DNA from 3 places in the Priestia sp. TRM10 genome. Region 1 is predicted to be linked to each of the others. Evidence: riboswitches for the same ligand, from Rfam matches in the RefSeq annotation. Region 1 holds a riboswitch; each other region holds the start of a gene.

The links. A riboswitch is a leader RNA that binds a small molecule or an ion and turns the genes downstream of it on or off. The one in region 1 is predicted to bind cobalamin.
Region 2: another riboswitch for cobalamin. It lies ahead of ACK3CR_RS23185 ((2Fe-2S) ferredoxin domain-containing protein); the one in region 1 lies ahead of ACK3CR_RS13875 (ribonucleoside-diphosphate reductase subunit alpha).
Region 3: another riboswitch for cobalamin. It lies ahead of ACK3CR_RS18430 (ABC transporter substrate-binding protein); the one in region 1 lies ahead of ACK3CR_RS13875 (ribonucleoside-diphosphate reductase subunit alpha).

Annotation. Positions count from the first base shown of each region.
Region 1 is NZ_JBJZOT010000013.1:496,433-500,719, reverse strand. It holds gene ACK3CR_RS13875 (ribonucleoside-diphosphate reductase subunit alpha) at 1-1,875, opposite strand, end outside; cobalamin riboswitch at 2,013-2,217, opposite strand; gene ACK3CR_RS13870 (hypothetical protein) at 2,501-2,872, opposite strand; gene ACK3CR_RS13865 (vWA domain-containing protein) at 3,011-4,287, opposite strand, start outside.
Region 2 is NZ_JBJZOT010000015.1:1,241,438-1,245,724, reverse strand. It holds gene ACK3CR_RS23200 (acyl-CoA thioesterase) at 1-215, shown strand, start outside; gene gerE (spore germination transcription factor GerE) at 331-555, shown strand; gene ACK3CR_RS23190 (universal stress protein) at 669-1,085, shown strand; cobalamin riboswitch at 1,348-1,534, shown strand; gene ACK3CR_RS23185 ((2Fe-2S) ferredoxin domain-containing protein) at 1,677-2,051, shown strand; gene cobJ (precorrin-3B C(17)-methyltransferase) at 2,105-3,742, shown strand; gene ACK3CR_RS23175 (sirohydrochlorin chelatase) at 3,764-4,287, shown strand, end outside.
Region 3 is NZ_JBJZOT010000015.1:317,912-322,198, reverse strand. It holds gene putP (sodium/proline symporter PutP) at 1-1,114, opposite strand, end outside; cobalamin riboswitch at 1,536-1,722, shown strand; gene ACK3CR_RS18430 (ABC transporter substrate-binding protein) at 1,860-3,392, shown strand; gene nikB (nickel ABC transporter permease) at 3,393-4,287, shown strand, end outside.

The DNA.
Region 1 (4,287 bases):
CATTCCGTGTTCTTGCACTTTAGCACGAAGTTCTTCCCAACGATCGCTCGTATACCCACGATCCTCAAAATAGCGACCATTCTCCCATTCTGAACCTTCAAATACAGGATATGAACCTTTTTCTTTTGCAAGCTCCATACTCGCTGAAATGGCATAATAGGCAATGTCTTCATATAAGCGATCATTGTACTCAACAGCATCGTCACTTTCCCAGCTAATTCCCTCAAGAGCTAGTAGGTGATGAAGTCCAAACGTTCCTAGTCCGACAGCACGATACTTTTCATTCGTATATTTAGCTTGTGGTACAGGAATTGTATTTAAGTCAATTACATTATCAAGCATGCGCATTTGAATTTTCACAAGACGAGGTATAACGTCTGCTTTTACAGCTGTTGCAAGTGAAACAGAAGACAAGTTACACACAACAAAATCGCCCATCTCTTTTCGAATTACAATTGTGCCTCCATCTGTTGTTTCTTCAACAAGCGTTGTTGCACTCATGTTTTGAGCAATCTCACTACAAAGGTTACTTCCGTAAATCATTCCCTTATGTTTGTTCGGGTTTGCTCGGTTTACTGTATCACGATAGAACATGTAAGGCGTCCCTGTTTCAAGCTGTGAAATCATAATTCGTTTCATAATTTCAATTGCCGGAATTGTTTCACGAGAAAGCTTCTCTTCTCTTACACACTCTTCATATTTTTCTCTAAATGAACCGCTGCCTTTTTCTTCATCATAAAAATCTTCAAGAGAATAGTTCATAACGCTTCGCACTTCATGTGGGTCAAATAAATGCCATTCTTCTCTGTTTTGCACTTTCTCCATAAATAAATCTGGTAAGCATACGCCTGTAAATAAGTCATGTGTACGAAGACGCTCATCTCCGTTATTCAACTTAGCATCAAGGAAACTGAAAATATCTTTGTGCCATACATCTAAGTAAACAGCAATTGCTCCTTTACGCTGTCCAAGCTGATCAACACTAACAGCTGTATTATTTAGCTGTTTCATCCATGGCATAACTCCTGAAGAAACGCCTTTAAATCCTTTAATATCGCTTCCTCTTGGACGCACTTTCCCTAGATATACACCAATACCTCCGCCGTGTTTTGACAGTGTAGCAACGTCTGTATTGCTGTCGTAGATGCTTCTTAAATCATCTTCAACTGTATCAATAAAGCAGCTTGATAGCTGGCCATATGTTTTACCTGCATTTGCAAGTGTTGGTGTAGCTACTGTCATATAAAGATTTGAAAGAGCCCAATATGCTTCTTCAATAAGAGCAAGACGTTTTTCTTTTGGCTCATTTTGCATAAGCGTCATTGCAATAATTAAGAAGCGCTCTTGCGGTAATTCCATTGTTTTGCGATCGTGTGTTTGAGCTAAGTAACGATCAGATAATGTCAGTAGCCCGATGTATGTAAAAAGTTCATCACGTTCTTGTGAAATAAAACTTTGAATCTTTTCGATCTCTTCTTTCGTGTAAGAAGATAAAAGAGCAGGGCTGAAAATTCCTGTGTTTGTTAACGTCTCAATTAAATGATAAAGAGAACCATATTTCTCATCTGCTTGATAGCCACGATTTTCTGCTGCATTTCCGTAAAGCTTGTCCAATAAAACGCTAGCTGCAACATATGTCCAATCAGGTTCAAGCGTGTTAATACGCTCAAGTGCACCTAAAATAAGCAAGTTTGAAAGACGATCTCTCGTGACTTCCTGTAATGTGAACACCCCTTGAACAATTTTCTGTTCATAATCGTCAAAATCTAGATGTGGATATTTTTCTTTTAGTTTTTCTAGATATCCAACTAACGCCTCTTCAGCTCCATCTTGTTCGACAACCGTTTCTAACGTGTTCGAATTTGTTTGTAACATAATATTTCCTCCAGTCTTTACCATTCACTCTACAAAAAAAGCTCATTGTCTCTTCGAGAGCAATGAGCATAAAGCGAAGGAACGTGCGCACAAAAAAGCACAACCCTCGCTTTATCCTCCTAACTCCCGAACAGAATAAAACGTCTCAATAAAAGGCAGGTCTCCTGACTTTTGCGTCTCTCTACTCTAAGCCCTTCCCGTATAATAAGCTTATGTAAGCCTTTTCGTTCATACAGTGGATGCGCTTATTTCATCAGCAATCACAGTTGCGGGTACAGTTTTGGTTTGATTACCAAATTCCCTTTTAAGTCAATACATGACACCTTTATTTTAGGTTTATACAAAATATAGTATTTTCATATTCATTTAAGCACTACATATTGTGTTTATTATTCTATCAGACTCTTTTAGATTTTACAACAGAAAAACTCTATGTTCGTTACAATACTTGATTATACACAGTTCTTGCCCGAAAGAAAGACCTTGACTTTTCCCGTATTTATTAAACTTCTTTTCTCTCAAGGTATTGTTCCTTATAAAAAAATCAATTTCACTTTTTTGCTATTAAAAAAACTAGTTCACAAAAAATATGAACTAGTTTTATAATACACATCTTTTGTTTTTCTTAAGCAGATTTTTGATGAAGCTTATGATACGTAATTCGGACAAGTTTGTCCATAGTAAAGACGATAAGGAGGCTTGATAGAAAAGCGGCTAGAAAGCGATGATCATTGTTTATACTTTGTATAAAATGAAAGACAAAACGGTGTAGCAAACAAAATATAATGGTTATAAAAAAAAGTTTTATTCCTAACAAAATCTCTTTTTGACGTTCTTTATTAATTCCTTTCCATACCCCACAGATGCCGACAAAACTTACAAGAATTGCACCAACCCCAAGCACATATTGACGCTCGTGCCATACTTGTACAAACCCTAAAAATAAAAGTCCTAAAAATACAAAGGAAAGCGCCGTATCTCTTTTGGTATTTTTCACTCTTCTTCTCCTTTCATATATACTAAACAATTATCCCAAGTTTATCATACATTTTCTCTTCTGTTCCCCCTTTTTTTACATTTTTCTGGATATTTTTTAGTATAAAAGAGAAGAGCACGCTCTTCTCTTTTATGAATGTCACTGCCACTTATCTTTCCACTCTTGAATCATTTTATTATTTTCTTTTATTTCCGCTTTCATAAGAGCTAGTTTTTGATCTCTAATCTCCCATACGGCTTCTTTACGGCTTTTATATTGATCTAAAATACGTTTTTCTAACCTTTTAATTTCCTCTGATGAGAGTAATTTTTGTTCCTCTATATATTTTACCCCTAAAAGAAGTCGATCACGCTCCCTGAGGCTTGCTTTATCATAAGATTCTTTAATAGAATCAAAACGTCTCTGCTCGCTAAGCTCTTCCTCATCTGAAATTGCCGCCTCTTGCACAAAAGTTTTTTCAGGCGTTTCTTGCTCCCACTCTTCCTTAATGTATGTTTGTAGTTCTTCCTCGGTTGCTACGGTCTTGTAGGTACCTTTTGCTGCGACTTGTTGAAGTGCCGCTTCCTCTTCTTGCTCTACATCAAGACCAATAATATGGATATCCTCCCTGCTATTAGAAAGAATACTTTTGCTTTCTTCTCCTTCGTTCTCACAAATATCTATTCCATCGCTAATAATATAAATAGAGTTTTCATATTGTTCATCACTGTAGGAAGAAAGAACTTCTTCTGCTTTTTGCAATCCTGCTGTAAATGAAGTGTCATCTCCTTCCCTATATTCTGCTAGAGAAGAAGCAAATTCACCTGCTTCATATGACTTATGATCATACGCTACTTGTATATTCCGGCATGCGGGGACTTTTTGTGTTTCCTCATCCTCTTCTATTGGGTTCTCATATGTTAAAAGTGTAAGAGATTCGTCGTTAGGAAGAGCTGCTGCAAAATCAATAATTGCCTTTTTCGCTAATGAAAGTTTTGTTTGATTTCCTAACGTTTCTTCCATACTTTTACTCCCATCTATCAAAAGCACGGCATTCTTCTTTTTCTTTTGATCAGCAGTTACCTCTGGAAATACAGGTTCAAATGTTTCAAGCTCTTTTTCTATTTCCCCGTACTCTCCACTTCCTAATAAGTAAACAAGATAGTTATAAAACGATTGCTCGCTACTTTTTTGCGACTGGGCGAATGAATCAATTTTCTTATGTAGAAAAGGTTCTAGATCACTTTCGATGATTTCGTCATATTTTAACGTTTGGGCAAGTTCTCTCCCCTTTAAATACTTTTTTACAAGAATTCCTTGCTTTTGATTGTTCATATCTTCTACCGTTTCTGCTGCTTGTGGTATGTTTTCTATATTAGCGCTTGAATAAGCATCAGTTTCTTCCTTTTTGCCACATGCAGTATGTATAAATAAAA
Region 2 (4,287 bases), on a different contig from region 1:
TCTTTGGAGAAGTGCTTAGAGTAAAAACGAAAATTGAGCATACTGGACGTTCATCTGTTGATTTACACTATGTTGGGATAAATGAAAAAGAGGAAATTTGCTTCACAGGACGAGGTGCTCTTGTACAGGTTTCCAAAAGCACGGGTAAATCTGTTCCATGGACAGAGGAGCAACTTGAGAAATTAAAACCTTATCAATCGAAAAAAAGTGAATAAAATATAGCATAACTTGCGAATTCTAGGAACCGCTTTATCCTTTTTTACATAGTATATCGTGACTAACTTACACCCATCCGATAGTTCGACTCTGGATCAGGCAAGGAGGGTTACATTGAAGGATAAAGAATTTCCACCTAAACCGTTACTTACAAAGAGAGAACGAGAGGTTTTTGAACTTCTAGTACAGGACAAAACAACGAAAGAGATCGCAAGTGAGCTGTTTATTAGTGAAAAGACGGTTCGCAATCATATTTCTAACGCAATGCAAAAGCTTGGCGTTAAAGGGCGTTCTCAAGCTGTCGTTGAACTTCTTCGCATGGGAGAACTCGAGTTATAACATGTGGCCGACTATCAGTAAAAGATAGTCGGTTTTGTTTTCTAGCGAAATGAAAGATTATCACAGTCAAAAAAGGGAAGTAGAAAAATAAAGAAATATAGGGGGAGAAAGAAATGTACAATAAAATTCTTGCAGCCGTAGATGGCTCAAAACAGGCAAAAGAAGCGCTTGAGAAAGCATTTTCTATTGCTTCTTGTTATCGTACACCACTGCAAATTCTTCATGTGAAAGAAGGGGATGATAAAACTAAAACATATTGGTATAAACGCTCTAATTTAAACAAGCTAGAAGACAGGCAAGAATTTCTTCGTGAAATTGATACTATGGCTGCAAAGTATAACATTACTCATAAGGTTCATTTTAGAGTTGGAAATCCTGCTGAAGAAATTATTCGTCATGCAAATGAGAACAATATTGAACTTATTGTGGTAGGAAGTAGAGGATTTAATAGATTTCAAAAAGTAGTGCTTGGTAGCGTTAGTTCTAGAATAATAGAGAAAGCCTCCTGTTCCGTTCTCCTTGTGAAATAAAAGAAGGGATGAGGCTTCTCCTACTCTTCATTTGAATTCTTTATTGAAAAATGAGCCAACTTCCTCTATCATTGTAGTTAATTAGAAAACTCATACAAGAAAAAATTTTTACATAAATCAAAAAAGTAGCAGATAGAGAACTATCCTAGCATACTGCACATAAGGGGAGTCATCATCACAGCTAAGTTTGTTTGGGATGAGATAGTGGTTCCACTATGTATGTTTTGCTAGGGAGAGTTCTTCTTTCATTTTAAAGACAATTTCATATTGTAAACAGGAAGGTACATAGCTTTAAAGCCTATGTTGAAAAGGGAAGCCAGTGAAAATCTGGCACGGTGCCCGCCACTGTAAAAGGGAGTTCTATTACAACGTGTCACTGAATTTTTTTGGGAAGACGTAGTAGAACGATTACCTTGAGTCAGGAGACCTGCCTTAGCTGTTTGCTTCATTTGAAACCTACGGGACATAGGAAGAAGTGCTAATCCATTGTGCAAACTCGTGTACAGGTATGCATTTTACATCTCTTTCTCGTAGAGGTGTTTTTTTTATGCATTTTTTGAGAAAACGATTTTAACGAGGGAGTTGGTATGGATGACAACGTGGAATTTAAATGAAACAAAGCACCATGTCTTAATTTGTAATGGTGGAACGTGTATGAAAAAGGGCGGAGAAGAAGTAACGGTTGCTGTTCGAGATGAAATTGAAAAGCTTGGGGCGGATGCTCAAATTCATACAACAAGAACGCGATGTAATGGGCGATGTAAAGATGGATGTGTAGCAATTGTATACCCTGAAGGAGTTTGGTATAAAGAAATGACACCAGAGCTTGGAAGAGAGATGGTAAGAGAGCATCTCTTAGATGGGAATAAGCTTGAAAACTCTATCATCTACACATATGAGGAAGGATTTAAAGCTCCTGAAAATTCCTCATCACCAAAAGGAATTTCAAAAGAGAAAGTGAAATAACTGTTTTCGAAAGAATCACATCATTCGAAAAACTTGTGGTAGGAGGAAAAAATATGAGTGGTAAATTGCTTATCGTCGGATTTGGGCCAGGAAATTTTGAACATATTACAGAGCGAGCGAAAGAGGCACTTCAAGAAAGTGACATGATTATTGGCTATAAAACATATGTGGAACTTATCCAAGGGTTGTTGTCAAATCAACAGGTTATTAGTACTGGAATGACTGAGGAAGTGACAAGAGCCCAAGAAGCAGTGAAGCAAGCTGAGCAAGGGAAAAAAGTAGCTGTGATCTCGAGTGGAGATGCGGGAGTATACGGAATGGCTGGTCTTGTGTATGAAGTGCTTGTTGAAAAAGGTTGGTCAAGAAAAGACGGAGTGGAAATTGAAATTATTCCTGGTATCTCTGCGATTAACTCTTGTGCTTCATTATTAGGAGCCCCTGTTATGCATGATGCGTGCACAATAAGCCTAAGCGACCATTTAACACCATGGACACTTATTGAAAAAAGGATTGAAGCTGCGGCATCTGCTGATTTTGTTATTGCTCTTTATAACCCGAAAAGCGGAAGAAGAACCCGTCAAATTGAGGAAGCCCAGCGTATCCTGCTTCAATATAGATCACCAGATACTCCTGTTGGCCTTGTGAAAAGCGCATATCGAGACCGTCAGAATATTGTAATTACCAATTTAAAAGAGATGCTTGAACATGAAATTGGAATGCTAACAACTGTTATTATTGGAAACTCTTCAACATTTCTCTATGATGATTTGATGATTACCCCACGTGGCTATCAACGTAAATATACGCTAAATGAAACAAAACAGCCGCTAAAACCTCATCAACGTTTGAAAAAAGAGGCAGAGCCATGGGCACTTTCCCAAGAAGAAGCAGCACCAGCAGTAGAAGAGAAGGAAGCAGAAAAAGTTGAGAAAGTTAAAGAAGTAGAGAAAATTTCTTCAAGAGAAATTGCGGAGAAAGCTCTTAGTCTTGTGACAGGAAAAGAAGAGCAAACAACATTTGAAAAAGTAACGGCTAAGATGGAATCCATCTTCGAACTTGCTGTAAGCCCAGGGCTTGTAAGTAAAAAGTTTACACCAGTTCAGCTCACCACAATTGCTGAAGTTGCAGGCGAAAAAGGGTCAATTGAATATACACCAGATCATCAAATTCGTCTTGAAGTACCGACTGCTGAACCAGAAAAAGTAACAAAGAGACTTAGCGAAGTAGGTCTACTCCTTGCTCCTGTTGGAGACGTTTTAACAATGAAGGCGTGTGACTTCTGCGATGGAGAGAAAAAAGATTCCATTCCATATGCAGAAGAACTTCAAGAAAGACTTGGCGGAGCGAATATGCCAAAAGTTACAAAAATCGGGTTCAACGGCTGTGGTATGGCTTGCTACAGAGCTGTACAAGATGATATCGGAATTGTATATCGAAAAGGAAAGTTTGATTTGTTTCTTGGAGCGAAAACAGTAGGCCGATCAGCACATTCTGGACAGCCTGTTGCAGAAGGAATTTCTCCTGAAAAGATTGTTGATGTTGTTGAAGGAATTGTTGATGAGTATAGAGAAAAGGGGCATCCTAATGAGTCGTTCTTTAAATTCTTTAAACGTGTAAAAGAAGTCGGTGGTTTTATTTATCAAGATGTAACACCCAAAATTAAAATTGAGCCAGCTCCTTGTGGAGACTAGGAAAATAGAGGGGGAAAACAAATGGAAGCTGTATTATTTATTGGACACGGAAGCCGTGACTTTGAAGGAAATGAAGAAGTACGTCAATTTGTAGAGAAAATGAGGACTCTTTTGCCAGAGACGTTGTTAGTAGAAACAAGCTTCTTAGAATTTGAACGCCCAACAATTGCAGATGGAATTGATACCTGTATAGAAAAAGGGGCGCATCATGTTATTTTAATTCCAATTATGCTTCTTCCTGCTGGCCATTCTAAAATTCACATTCCAGGAGCAATTGATGAAGCAAAAGAAAAGTATCCCAACACGAAATTTACATATGGCAGACCAATTGGTATTCATGAAGAAACGTTTGAAATTTTAAATACAAGATTAAAAGAGTCTGGGGAAAATTTAGAAAGTCCTGGAGAAGAAACAGCAATTATCTTACTTGGGCGCGGTGGAAGCGATGCTGACGCGAACAGTGAGCTTTATAAAATTACGCGTCTTCTTTGGGAGAAAACAAACTATAAACTTGTTGAAACATCCTTTATGGGTGTAACAGATCC
Region 3 (4,287 bases), on a different contig from region 1:
GTCGCCCAACTGTAACAAGCTCTTTATCAGAGGCATTTCTCCGGAAGAACGTTTTATAAAAGTCCTCTGTTGCTGCACTTGATGTTACAAGAAGCTGAGATGAAATTGTGCTCATAATAGCGGCTAAAATAGCGGCTAGTAAAAATCCTGTAATATAAGAGTTAAATAAAATGTCAGATAACAGGATAAAGATCGTTTCAGGATCATTCAATGTTATGTTATTTTCTGTAACATAGGCTAATCCAAATAGTCCTGTTAAGCAGGCTCCAATAATAGCAATAATCATCCAGCCCATTCCAATACGTCGAGCTGGTTTTAATTCTTTTATAGAACTAATAGCCATAAAACGAACAATAATATGGGGTTGGCCGAAATATCCTAATCCCCAGGCAAGAAGTGAGAAGAGACCAATAACTGTTGTTCCTTTGAAAAGATCCAAATGTGTTTCATCAATGCTTTTGATGGTATCAAATACATTCGTTGGTCCACCTAAGTCAAATAGCACAACAATCGGTACTAGAATAAGAGCAAGAAACATAATAATACCTTGCACAAAATCCGTTAAGCTTACAGCTAGAAAGCCGCCAAAAAGCGTATAAGCAACAACAACAATTGCAATAGTAAACATTCCATATCGATAGTCTAATCCGAATGCAGATTCAAATAGTCGACCTCCAGATACTAATCCAGATGAGGTATAAAGTGTAAAGAAGACTAAAATAACAAGAGCTGATACTAGTCGCAGCATACGACTTTTATCTTCAAATCGATTTTCAAAAAAGTCGGGGATTGTAATCGAATCATCTGCTACAAAAGTATACGTTCGAAGACGAGGAGCAACTAGCAAGTAGTTGAGGTAAGCTCCAAGTGATAACCCAACAGCGAGCCATATTCCAGATAATCCTGTTGTATACAATGCACCAGGAAGCCCCATAAGCATCCATCCACTCATATCAGATGCACCTGCTGAAAGGGCAGTAACTGCAGGACCAAGACCACGTCCTCCTAACATGTAACCAGATATATCATCTGTTGATTTTTTATATGCATACCAACCAATTGCGAGCATTCCTAAAAAATAGATGCCCAGTGTAATATAAGTACCAATCTCCACCAAATCTCTCCCTTGTTTGTTTTTACGCTTTAAGCGCTGATGAAGTGAATTATTTCTCTTATTTTATGAGAAAATAATTTAACTATTCGGAATATTATTCTAAAGTAAAAGAGACTAGGAGTAAAGTCTGTTTTGAGTAAATATGACTATTATCACCTAAAAAGGTAAAAATATCAAAAAGATAATAGAACAATATGTTTAAAGGGATATAGCTTGTTTTAAAGAATTTGAAGAAAAGAAATATAGTTCTTTTTGTCTAGTGGAACTTTCTTTTTGAATTTATATTTTTATAATAAAGAGGGGAGCAGTTTATTCTCTTTCTCTTCATATTGCAATTGGATACATTTGCTTTATAATATAGAAGAGTTGCATTTGTAGTTATTAGAATGTCAGACTTTAAAAAGTGCAAAAAATAAAAATTTTATAAAGTTTGGAAACAGGTGTAAAGCATAGTTTGCTTGCTTAAAAGGGAAGTCGATGAAATTTCGACACGGACCCGCCACTGTGAATGGAGTATAGGAGCTTTAAATAGACCACTGAACAAAAGTTCGGGAAGGAATAAGGCTCTTTTCCTTAGTCAGGAGACCTGCCTGTTTTAACATCGCTGTTCGACCTACGGGAGTTTAGGGAGGTGGTTAGAATGCCTGTTTTCTTAAACTTTATGAATATAAAAGCATGTCTAACCTTTGAAAGGGGAGACATGCTTATTTTTTTAGCCTAGATAAATAAAAGGAGAGAGAAGAAAATGAAAAAAGCACGCAGTTATTCGGTTATTTTAGCTCTATTCTGTTTTATTTTTTTAGCTGTAGCAGGCTGTACAGAAGGACAAGATAGGGCAGAGTCAGACTCAAAAAAATTATCCTTTGCATTTCCGTGGAGCCCAAAGAGCCTTGATCCACACGGCAGCGATAGCTGGGAAGTAATGCGATCTGGTGCAGGTGAAACACTTGTAAAACTCAATGAAGACTTAAAACCAGAACCTTGGTTAGCAAGCAGCTGGGAAAGAAAAGATCGTAAAACGTGGACCTTCACATTAAAGGGAAATGTAAGCTTTCATAATGGAGAAAAAATGAGCGCTGAAAGTGTAAAAAAATCGCTTCTACGTTCAAATGAAAAAGATTCAAAGGTTAAAGATTTACTAAACTTCGAAACTATCCGTGTCATTGATGATCACAAAATTGAGATTGTTACAAAACAACCAAACGAAGCTTTAATTTCACATCTAGCCGATCCATCTACAATTATTGCAGATGTCTCTACATTAGATGGAAAAGAGGAATATCCTGCCCTTACAGGAGCTTTTCAATTTGAGGAATTTAACAAAGACGAATCGCTGACTATGAAGAGAAATGAGGGCTACTGGGGACAGAAAGCAAGAGTTGAGGAAATTGATATAAAATTCATATCAGATGGAAATACGAGATTTATGGCTTTACAATCAGGAGATGTGGACGGTGCTGTTGATATTTCAACAGATCAAATTAGCGTGCTGAAAAACAGCGACAATATAAATGTCTTAACTGCTCCTTCACTTCGAACCCATATGATGATGTTCAATATGAACTCAGCTCGTGTAACAAATCTTTCCGTTCGACAAGCAATTGATAAAGTCTTGCCAAGAGAAGAGATCTTAACGTCTATTATGAAAAATGAAGGAGCGAAAGGAAACGGCCCATTTCCAGAAGTATTGTCTTTTGGAAAAGTAAAGCAGAGTCAAGAAAATCAGTCTTTTGATTCGTTAATGAAACAAGGAGGCTATACGAAAGAGGGTGGAGTATGGACTAAGGGTGGAGAGCCTTTGCAACTAACAATGCTGACTTTCCCTCAACGACCAGAGTTGACGGTAATGGCTGAAACGATTCAAAGTTCGCTTTTAAAAGAAGGGATAAAAGTAAAGGTAAGAAGCGTGGAAAATATTGATGATGTTCTTGCGGAGGATAATTGGGACTTATCTATGTATAGCATGCTGACAGCACACACGGGAGATCCTCAATACTTCTTAAACTTGTTTTATAATTCTAAGAGCCTAGCAAATGTAAGTCATTATAATTCAGCTGAGGTGGACAAACTGTTAACAGAGTTAAATCAAACTTCTGGAGAAAAAGAGCGTGAAGAAATCGCAATAAAAATCGGTAATCAAATTAATAAAGATATTCCTCAATCTTTTATCGTTTATCCAAATACCGTATTTGGAGTGAATGAAAAGGTGAAAAACTTTGAGCCAAGTCCAATCGAGTATTACTATATTACCCCAAATGTTGATGTGAGCTCGTCTTAAATGATTCGCTTTATCGCTGAACGCGTTGTACAGCTTATTCTTGTGGTTTTTCTTATGTCAACCTTCACTTTTTTATTGCTTAGGCTAGCCCCCGGAGATCCTGCACGCCTTATGTTAACAGCTCATAACGTGCCTGCATCACAGGAAGCTTTAGATAGTGTAAGAGAAGAGCTTGGCTTAACAAACACACTCCCCGTTCAATATGTGCATTGGATAAAAGACGTATTTACAGGACAGTGGGGAGTGTCCTATATGTCAAAACAGCCTGTACTTGAAGAAATTGTGAGAAGAATTCCAGCCACATTTGAACTAGCCCTAGGCGGTTTAGGGATTATGCTTTTTATGACTTTTCTTTTTGGAATATCAACAGCCCTCCGTTCACAAGGAATAGTGAATCGTTTTGGGAAGGGACTTGCGCTTGTTGGCTCATCTCTACCATCATTTTGGCTAGGATTTTTACTTATATATATTTGTTCTGTAAAGTATCAGTTACTTCCTTCAATGGGAAGAGGGAGCTTAGAAAATTTAGTATTGCCAGCTATCACACTCGGTTTTGGACTTGGAACAGTGTATGCCCGCGTATTACGAGAGCATTTGCTTGATGTTTTACACAAGCCTTTTGTGAAAGCAGCAAGAGCAAGAGGTCAGTCCGAGTTTTCTCTTTTAACAGGTGAAGTATTAAAACATGCTATATTACCAATAATTACGATGACAGGGACGAGCTTTGCTTTTATGCTTGGCGGGAGTATCATTGTTGAAACGGTTTTTTCTTGGCCTGGATTAGGCCGTTACATCATTGATGCGATTAATATGAGAGACTACCCTATTATTCAAGGGTATGTTATTTTTACGACTTTTTTATTTGTGCTAATTCATATTTTAATAGATATATTGT